3 regions of the Nonomuraea sp. NPDC049269 genome follow, and region 1 is predicted to be linked to each of the others. Evidence: riboswitches for the same ligand, from Rfam matches in the RefSeq annotation. Region 1 holds a riboswitch; each other region holds the start of a gene.

Evidence for each region. Region 1 has a riboswitch for cyclic di-AMP ahead of ACGFNP_RS49965 (NlpC/P60 family protein). Riboswitches for the same ligand answer to the same signal wherever they lie in the genome.
Region 2: linked by a shared signal. The riboswitch ahead of ACGFNP_RS06570 (CHAP domain-containing protein) and the one ahead of ACGFNP_RS49965 (NlpC/P60 family protein) in region 1 are both predicted to bind cyclic di-AMP.
Region 3: linked by a shared signal. The riboswitch ahead of ACGFNP_RS55955 (hypothetical protein) and the one ahead of ACGFNP_RS49965 (NlpC/P60 family protein) in region 1 are both predicted to bind cyclic di-AMP.

What each region holds. Positions count from the first base shown of each region.
Region 1 covers NZ_JBICSO010000011.1:126,292-129,555, reverse strand. Annotated here, with positions in the region: gene ACGFNP_RS49975 (RDD family protein) at 1-698, opposite strand, end outside; gene ACGFNP_RS49970 (amino-acid N-acetyltransferase) at 796-1,353, opposite strand; cyclic di-AMP (ydaO/yuaA leader) riboswitch at 1,643-1,799, shown strand; gene ACGFNP_RS49965 (NlpC/P60 family protein) at 1,886-2,848, shown strand; gene ACGFNP_RS49960 (LuxR C-terminal-related transcriptional regulator) at 2,870-3,082, opposite strand.
Region 2 covers NZ_JBICSO010000001.1:1,439,228-1,442,491, forward strand. Annotated here, with positions in the region: gene ACGFNP_RS06560 (aldo/keto reductase) at 1-302, shown strand, start outside; gene ACGFNP_RS06565 (Gfo/Idh/MocA family protein) at 322-1,275, shown strand; cyclic di-AMP (ydaO/yuaA leader) riboswitch at 1,394-1,530, shown strand; gene ACGFNP_RS06570 (CHAP domain-containing protein) at 1,543-2,223, shown strand; gene ACGFNP_RS06575 (hypothetical protein) at 2,482-2,646, shown strand; gene ACGFNP_RS06580 (hypothetical protein) at 2,751-3,264, opposite strand, start outside.
Region 3 covers NZ_JBICSO010000014.1:19,374-22,637, reverse strand. Annotated here, with positions in the region: partial or broken gene ACGFNP_RS55965 (M55 family metallopeptidase) at 14-412, shown strand; gene ACGFNP_RS55960 (hypothetical protein) at 422-1,015, opposite strand; gene ACGFNP_RS55955 (hypothetical protein) at 1,052-2,023, opposite strand; cyclic di-AMP (ydaO/yuaA leader) riboswitch at 2,030-2,172, opposite strand; gene galT (galactose-1-phosphate uridylyltransferase) at 2,242-3,264, opposite strand, start outside.

The DNA.
Region 1 (3,264 bases):
TGCGGCGGCTGCTGACCGTATCCCGGCTGGGACTGCTGCTGCTGGCCATAGCCGGGCTGCTGACCGTAACCAGGCTGCTGACCCGACGGGGGCTGCTGCCCATAACCAGGCTGCTGACCGTAGCCGGGCTGCTGACCGTAACCAGGCTGCTGGCCCGACGGGGGCTGCTGCCCATAGCCGGGCTGCTGGCCGTAACCGGGCTGCGACTGCGGCTGCTGGCCATAACCCGGCTGGGACGGCTGCTGCTGCCCGTAACCGGGCTGCTGGCCGTAGCCCGGCTGCGACTGCGGCTGCTGACCGTAGTCCGGCTGGCCGTACTCGGGCTGCTGGCCCGAGGCCTGCTGCTGCCCGTAGCCGGGCTGCTGGCCGTATTCAGGTTGCTGGCCGTAGCCGGGCTGCTGCCCGTACTGGGGCTGCTGCTGGCCATATTGCGGCTGCTGCCCGTAACCGGGCTGCTGGCCGTAGCCCGGCTGCTGCTGCTGGCCGTACTGCGGCTGCTGACCATAGCCCGGCTGCTGCTGCCCATAGTTGGGTTGCTGACCATAGGCGTCGTCCGCCCGGTAGCCAACGATCGTTGCATCCGGGTCGGGCCCGCCATAGGGGCGGCCCGCGTTGTGCTGTCCGTATTCGGGAGTCCCGCCAGGCGCAGAGTTCTCGCCGGATTCGTCCTGTGGATACGGCGGCTGTCCGGTGCTCACCGTGTCACCTCGCTTCGAGTGCGCATGTGGCACGTGTCAGGACACATGCCTGTGCTGCCCAACGTATCGACATAGGTATCAACAATCACCTTTCCCATTAGTCAAGGTCCGCGTCACCCGATGTCAGGTGGAGCAGCATGCGGGTGTTCCCCAGAGTGTTGGGCTTGACGTGTTCCAAGTCGAGGAACTCGGCGACACCCTCGTCGTACGAGGCCAGCAGCTCCGCGTAGACCTCTGGCGAGACCGGAGTGCCCTGAACCGGGCGGAATCCATGCCTCGCGAAGAAATCGACCTCAAAAGTCAGACAGAATACCCGGCGCAGGCCGAGCTCTCGGGCGGTCATGATCAAGGAGGAGACGATCCGGTGCCCGATTCCGAGGCCGCGGAACTCCGGGTTGACGGCCACCGTGCGAATCTCCGCGAGATCCTCCCAAAGCACATGCAGCGCGCCACAACCGACCACCTGGCCGCCGCGCTCGGCGATCCAGAACTCCTGCACGTCCTCGTACAGGGTGACGGTGGCCTTCTCCAGAAGCCGTGGTCCAGCGCCCGCATAGGTGTCGACCAGGCGCCTTATCGTCCTGACATCCGGCGTGCGGGCACGCCGGACGACGGTTTCCGCGTCCGGGACTGTCACTTCGGCGACCTGCTCCATGGGTCTCCAGAGTACAGATCCGATTACGGCTCCCCCCTAACTGCGACCTCTCCCCCATCTCATGACATCTGGTGGTTGATCGATCACGATGGGGGATCCCTTGGCTTCTAGGCTTCCATGTCTTGGCGAACTTGGTGGAAAAAGGACATAAAGTCTGTTCTGTACGGCCAAGCACGAGACCCTCTCGTGACCCTTCGGTTGCGAAACCTCTACTGACTTGGCAGTTCTGGTTGAGCACGAACGCGGAGTGCACTAGTGTCCAGCGACGATGTCACCCGCGCGAGCCAAGCGTGGAGACGCGCCCAATCTCCGCGAGGAGAACCGGGGACCCGCCGGTGGCGAGCTCATCCTGACGCCACCCTGGGGTGAATCCGAGCGATTCGTTCGGTAGGGCTGCTCCGGCCCGAACCCGTCAGCTAACCCGGTAGGCGCCGATGAGAGGAGCTGGTTGGTGAAGTACACCCGCAATCGCGAGGGGAAGCCGGCGGGCGCTCATGCCCGCCCTCCGGGATCCCGGAAAGCCTCCACCCGCTTGGGTGTCATCGCGGCGACCGTCGCCACCCTCCTGCTCGCCATCCCCGTCGCCTCCGCCGTCGCCGATCCCAAGCCCTCGCTGAAGGCCCTGTCCAAGCAGGCCGAGGAGCTCCACACCCAGATCGAGACGCTCAGCGAGCAGTACAACGGCCAGCGGGAGAAGCTCAAGACCGCCAAGAAGGCGGTCGAGTCGGCCCAGAAGACGCTGGCCGCCAGCGAGTCCGATCTCGCCACCAAGCGCGCCAAGGCCGCCTTGCTGGCCCAGAACGCCTACATGAACGGCGGCCTCGGCCACTCCCTGGCGTTCGCCTCCTCCGACGACCCCGAGAGCTTCCTCGACCGGGCGGCCACCACCGACGCGCTGGAACAGCAGCAGGGCGCCGAGGTCAACCTGGTGACCGCGGCCAGGGAGGCCGCCGAGCGGGCCAGGACCAGCGCCAAGACGCGCATCGACGAGGTCCAGGAGATCGTCGACGGCCTCGACACCAAGCGTGACAAGATCACCAAGCTGGTCTCCAAGGTCGAGAGCAGCCTCTTCAAGCGCGCGATCGGCGAGGCGGGCCGCCCCGGCACCCGCGCCGTGAAGGTGAGCCTGCCGGTCATCGGCGCCGGCAAGGCCGCCATAGCCGCCAGGTGGGCGCTCACGCAGCAGCTCAAGCCCTACGTCTGGGGCGCCGAGGGCCCGAGCTCGTACGACTGCTCCGGCCTGGTGATGGCGGCCTACCAGCGGGTGGGCATCTCACTGCCGCACTACACCGGCGATCAGTGGACGGCCGGCCGGCACATCTCCAAGGAGGAGCTGCGCGCCGGCGATCTGGTCTTCTTCTACGGCGACCTGCATCACGTCGGCATCTACATCGGTGGCGGCATGATGGTCCACGCGCCGCAGACCGGCGACGTCGTGCGCATCGCGTCCATCGCTCGCCGTCCGTTCGCGGGCGCCGTACGCATCGCCGACTGAACCTCCGGCCCGGCGGCGCGGTCAGATGAGCTGACGGCGGGCGGCCCAAGCCACGGCCTCGATCGCGGTGGCGACTCCGATGCGGTCGCAGATACCCCGTAGTCTCCGGCGTACCGTGCGCCCGCTGATATCCAGTCGTCTGCCCACCCGGTCAACCGTGACTCCCTTGGCAAGCTCCGCCAGCAACGCCAGATCCGCATGGCTGAGCTCGACGCCCTCAGTGAGCACATACATCGGGAGCCCTCCCCCCAACAGCAGAACTCGAGACGTCTCTGTCCGAGCAGAGCTGCTCGTCTCGCAGACGGTAAACGCATTCTGGAAAGGTCGTCAAGCAAGCCAATCCTCACATTTGACGATCAACATTGACATGATCCTCTATATGTGAAGTACTCGCCATATGTCGGCACACTTCGGGG
Region 2 (3,264 bases), on a different contig from region 1:
CCAACGGCATCCTCACCGAGGCGTGGAGCCCGCTGGGGCAGGGCCAGGGCCTGCTCGGCGACCCGGCGCTGGCCGTGCTGTCGGAAAAGTACGGCAGGACGCCCGCGCAGATCGTGCTGCGCTGGCACATCCAGCTCGGCAACGTGGTGATCCCCAAGTCGGTCACACCGGCCCGGATCAAGGAGAACTTCGAGGTGTTCGACTTCGTCCTCGACGCCGAGGACATGGCGGCGATCGGCGCCATGAACACGACGGATGGCCGCATCGGCCCCGATCCGGACACTTTCCACTGGATGGGCTGATTCCCTACGATCTCCCCCCATGAAGAATTTCGCATGGGGTATCGCGGCCACGGGTGTCATCGCCAAGCGGGTCGGCACGGTCATCGCGGCTGAGCCGGGGATGCGGGTGGCCGCCGTCGGCTCCCGTGACCTCGGCCGCGCGCGGGCACTGGCCTCGGAACTGGGCGCCGAGTCGGCGTACGGCTCGTACGAGCAGTTGTGCGCCGACCCCGCCGTCGACGCGGTCTACGTGGCGACCCCGCACGCCCAGCACCTGGAGGTGGTCGAGGCGGCGATCGCGGCGGGCAAGGCGGTGCTGTGCGAGAAGCCGCTCGCCGCGTCCGTCGCCGACGCGGAGCGGATGGTACGCCTCGCGCGCGAGGCCGGGGTCTTCCTGATGGAGGCCATGTGGATGCGGTTCAACCCGCTGATTCAGCGGGTGGCCGCCGATCCCCGGTTCGAGGAGATCCGCTCGGTCCAGGCGTCGTTCGGCTTCACGTTGCCGTACGACCCCGCGCACCGGCTGTGGGCGCCGGAGCTGGGCGGCGGGGCACTGCTCGACCTGGGCGTCTACTCGTTCGGGCTGGCGCAGCTCCTGCTCGGGATGCCGGAGCGGGCGCACGTCACGGGCTCGCTGGCGCCCTCGGGGGTGGACGCGGAGGCGGGCGGGGTGCTGGTCTATTCGGGCGGCCGGCGGGCTCTGGTGGAGTGCTCGCTGCTGGGCCCGTACGCGAACGACGCCTACGTGGTGGGGACCGGCATGCGCGCGGACATCAAGGCCCCGTTCTGGGCGCCGGAGCGGGTCGTGCTGAGCGGGCCGTCGATGGAGACGGAGGAGCTCGTGCTCGATCCGGCGGACAACGGATACGCCGGCGAAGTCCGCGAGGTGCGGGCCGCCGTGGCCGCGGGAAGTAAAGAATCCGCGATCATGCCACTTGACGAAAGCCTTGCCATGATGGGGCTTCTGACAGATGCACGAGGGCAACTCTCCTGACCAGGAGTTTTGCTATTTGTAATCCTCTTGCCCCATGTATTACCTTGTACGACATCTAAGGCATACGTACCTGTTTGTCCGGTTCTTTGCCTGACCATCGCGCAAGTATCACAGGATCGTCCTGTGACCGCTGAATCCGCCTCGTGCGGAACCGGGGACCCATGTCCTTTGGGGTGAATCGGCACGTCAGTGCCGTAGGGCAGCTTCCACGTCCGAACCCGTCAGCTAACCCGGTAAGCGGCATGGAAGCAAGGAGAAACCCCCTCGATGGCCATGAGTCGTCTTACCCGTGCCCCCAAACTGACCTTCGCCCAGGCCGCCCTCGGTGTGGCCGTCGCGGCCGCCGCCATCGGCGGGCAGTCCACCGCCCACGCGGAGACCATCAGTTCCGGCACTCAGCAGCACGCCGCCGCGCCCGCGGACCACCCGGAGGTCAAGGTCCAGGCCAAGGCCAAGATCTCGGCCGCGCAGGTCCTGGCCCTGGCCAAGGCCCAGGTCGGCACCACCGAGGACGCCGCCGGCGGCGGCACCAAGTTCCAGAAGTGGTACATGAACACGCCGCGCGCCCTGGAGACCGTCAAGCGTGACGGCGGCAGCAGGCAGGAGTACCTGAACGCCGCCTGGTGCTCGATGTTCGTCTCCTGGGTCGGCGCGCACACCGGCGCGCGCAGCATGGTCGGCTGGGACGCCTACACCGTCGAGCACGCCCGCTGGTTCGCCAAGAACCACCGCTGGGGCCAGGCCCCGAAGCCGGGCGCCGTGGTGTTCTTCTCGTGGAGCGGCAGCAAGAGCCTGGACGACATCCAGCATGTCGGATTCGTCGTCAAGGACAACGGCAACGGTACGATCTCCACGATCGAGGGCAACACCGGCAACGGCACGGTCGCCCAGCGCGTCCGGCCGAAGTCCCAGGTGGTCGGCTACGGATACCCGAACTACACCGGCTGACGGCTACTCCCCGAGCCCTCCGGCCCGACTCTCCCCCACAAGCTTTCCTGTCGACGAGCGCGCGTCCTTTGGGCGAGCGCTCGTCGGCGTCTTCCCGGGCGTGCTGTTTCGGAACAGCCGAAAGGCCATCACGTTCCACCGAACACCGCATTATCCGGCCGTAACCCCCCAAGTTTGGGGATGTACGGGTCCGCCCGTCACCTCCAACACTGGCGATGGCCGGACAACGCGCCGGTTCTCGATACCGCAGGAGGGGACATGTCACCGACGACCCAGCAGGACAACTGGCGGTTCTGCAACAAGTGCTACACCCTTTGGTGGAACGGTCGCCCCGACAACGGGCACTGCCCCGCGGGTGGCGCCCACGAGGGGCACGGCAGCTGGAACTTCTACCTCCCGGCGAACCCCGCCGAGCATATCTGACGCAAGACCGGCCCCCACCCGGCCGATCCCCCCGCGAGGCCACGGCTTCGCGGGGAGTTCTGCGTGGGTTGCCCGCTCGCCGGGTCAGCCCAGTTGCTGGGCGTTCAGGCCGATGAGGCGTTCGCAGGCGGGGCTTTCGTCTGGGTAGAGAACCTGGATGTCGATGAGGAGGTCCGTCCCGGGGTCGACGCTGTGTCCGCCGCCTTCAGGGGAGCCGAGCAGGACGGCGCCGTCGGTGCCGTTGCGAAGGATCTCGCCCCAGACAGGCGGCGCAGCACCCGACGCGCCGCCGACGTGCCCTTCTTCTGCAGCCGTCGGCGTTGCCGGTGCCGCCGTTCCCGCAGCGCGCGGACGTGGCCGTTGCCGCCGATCGGCCCAGCCAGCGCCGGACCGGGCAGCACCACCCGATCGGAGGTGACCGCCAGGTTCGCCACGCCCTGATCCACCCCGACGAAGCCACCGACCGGCTCCCGCACCGCCGGCTTAGGCAAGGTGAGGGCGACCTGCAGCAGCCACACGCCGCGCCGACAGATCAGGTCGGCCTCACCGAGCGGCAGCGCGTCTACGGCTTTGAGGTCGTCTGGCCGGCCGGTGTAGGAGATGGTGACGCGGCCGGTG
Region 3 (3,264 bases), on a different contig from region 1:
AGCCGAACTCAACGCTCTGGTGGCCGCGGCCGTGGGCGTCCCGATAGGGCTGGTCACAGGAGACGACGTGATCTGCGCGGTCGCGGAGAAGACGTTTCCTGGCGTGGTCACCGTCCCGGTGAAGACAGCGCTGGGACGCACGGCCATCAGCAAGCACCCGGCGGTCGCCCGGGAGGCCATCGCCGCCGGGGCCGGCGCCATCTCGGGAACGCTTCGGCCGGTGACCGTCCCCGACGAACTGGCCATAGAGGCCGAACTACGGCCCCATGGGGCCGTGGAGCTGGCCGCCCTGGTGCCGGGCACCGAGCGGACGGGCGCGCGTACGGTCCGCTATCAGGCTGCCAGTCCCAGGACGGCGTTGGACGTGCTCCTTGTCTGGTCCGCGCTGACCAGCCACTATCTCAGCCGCTGAATCACCACCTCAGGCGCCGGCCGGTGCCAGGGCCTGTAGGGGGATCGGCAGCGCCGAATGAGGCCTGTGCATCAGGTCCTCGTCGAGGCGAACACCGCTTTCCAGCTCCACCACGGCCAGGCACGCCGCCGTGATGTCCACTGATGCCGCCGCGCCCTCGCTGTCGTAGCCGCCGGCGAGGATCTTGGTGAAGGGCATCAGAGGGCCGAGGAGGTCTGTCCATGGTGTGGAGGGCAAGGAGGCCGGCTCGGGATGGTCGAGGTATCCCTCAGCGACCCCGTACCGGACGTACATGCTGGTGCTGCCGTTGATGTCGAAGGACACGTACCAGTGCCGGAAGCCGTCGCCGGCCAGCCTCTGGATCATCTGCTCACGGTCACCGAGGTTGACCCAGTCCAGAGTGACGACCCCGGAGCCGACCTGATAGAGGTGGAGGGCGCCCCTGCGGTGCGGCTCATTGGGGGCATGGTCGAAGTGGAGGCGCCTCACGGCATCCTCGACCGACAGAACTCCGGAGTCGGGGACCGTCACCGTGTACGCGAAGGTGTCGAGTCCAAGGTAATCCAGCATGTCGTGGTAACGAGCGACGATGTCATCGAACATGAGGTGATCAACCTTTCTCGGCCGCGGGTCCCCTTGTCAGAACATCGAGATGTGTACATGGTCGAAGTGGTTCTCGGTGATGCTGCCGCGGTCGGACATCGGGCTCCAGCCCGAGCCCTGATTGATCCGCTGCTTCCAGATGACGTACTTGACCCCGAGCTTGTCCTTGTTCTCGATCGCCCAGGCCGCGATGCGGTTGCCGAGTGCCTGGTTGGCCTCGGTGGGCATGGTGCCGCCGGTGCTCATCATGAAGTCGCACGCGCGCCCCAGCGGGTGCTCGCCGCCGCCGCCCGAGCGGAAGCAGCCGACCTCGAACGGCAGTGAGAAGTCCTTCTGGATCAGCCCGCGGATCACCCGCATGCGGGCGGTGATGTTGTCGGCGCCGGACGGGAGCTCGGGCGCCCAGCTGCCGTCCGAGCGGCGGCCGGGGCCGAACGGGATGAGGTCCTTCAGCTTCTTCTGGATGTCCTTGATGAGGTCCTGCGCGTCGTCCCGCTGCTTGGCCACGTTGGCCGCGTCGTCGCGGATCTTCGTCTCCAGGGCGGTCGCCTGGTCCGCGGCCGCCTTCTTCAGGTTCCTCAGGGTGGCCACGCTCTGCACGATCGCCTGCTGCGAGGCCGTGAGCTGCTCCAGCACCGCCGCGCTGGAGCTGTCGCTCGGGAACGTGAGGTTCGGCAGCGAGCCGGTGCCGTTCTGGTACTGCAGCTGCGCGAGCTCGGCGACGCGCTTCTGGGCGGTGACGAGGCTGGCATCCGCCGCCGCGAGCCGCTTCTTGGTCGTCTCCGAGTCCTCTTTCGCCTTGGCGAGTTCGACGCGCTTGAGGTTGTAGGTCTCGATGAGCTTGTCGACCTTCTGGTCGAGCTCCTTCAGCTCCGCGCGGAGCTTGGCTTCGCTGGGCTTGGGCGCGGCCGGCGCGGCCGAAGCCGGTACGGCCGTGAAGGCTCCGAAGGCCACACAAGTGGCGGTGATGAGACCGATGGCAAGACCCGTGGGGGACGCAGTCGCCACGTGAGGGGTTCCTCTCCCTGACTGCCGACCGGGTTAGCTGACGGGTTCGGGCAGGGAGATGCCGCCTTACCACCGAAGTGGATTCACCCCAAGATGCGATGGGTCCCCGGCTCCCAGGTCACGCACCCGGGATTAGGCCAACACCGACCATTTCGGTCGGTGCTTCAGGGGATATTAGTGGTAAACCCAAGGTCATGGCGACTTCAAGCAGAAATCAATTAGAGATCTACCTGTGATCGAAGCATGCGTGCGGCCTCCTCCGGCAGGACATCGTTGACGAACGCGCCCATGGCCGACTCCGAGCCCGCCAGATACTTGAGTTTCCCGGGCGCCCGCCTGATGCTGAACAGCTCCAGGTGCAGATAGGCCAGGTCACGGTCCTGCCGCACCGGCGCCTGGTGCCAGGCCGAGATGTACGGCATGGCGACACCGAACAGCCCGTCGAGCGCCCGCAGCACGGAGGTGTAGAGCGGCGCGAAGGCGGCGCGTTCCTCCTCCGTCAGCGCGGCCAGGTCCGGCGTCTGCCTGTGCGGATACACGTGCACCTCGAACGGCCAGCGGGCGGCGGCGGGTACGAACGCCGTCCACAGCTCGTTGGCCGCCACCACACGCACCCCGGCGGCCCGCTCGGCCGCCAGCACGTCGGCGAACAGGTTGCCGCTCCGGTGCCGGGAGGCCGCGCCGAGCTGGAGCTTGGTCCGCGGGGTCACGTACGGGTAGGCGTAGATCTGCCCGTGCGGGTGCGGCAGCGTGATGCCGATCTCCTCGCCCCGGTTCTCGAAGCAGAAGACCTGCTCCACGCCCTCGATCGCGGACAGTTCGGCCGTACGGTCGGCCCACGCCTCCATGACCAGGCCCACCTGCTCATCGGAGAGCCGCGAGAACGACGACGAGTGCTCGGAGGTGAAACACACCACCTCACACCTCCCCACACCCGGCCGGACCTCACTGAGCCCCCCGGCATCCTCATAAGTCCCGAAATTTCCGGAAAAAGAGGGGAAGCGGTTCTCGAAGACCACCACGTCATAGTCGTGTGCCGGGATCTCCGACGAGCGTGTCTCAGACGACGGGCACAGCGGGCATTCGTCGGCCGGAGGCAGGAACGTACGCGTCTGGCGGTGTCCCGCCATCGCGATCCACTCCTCGGTGAGCGGATCGTAGCGCAGCTCCGACGCCACCGGCCTGGGGTCGAGCGCCCGCCGGTCGATCGCGCTCCGGTCGGCGTCGTCGCGCCGGTCGAA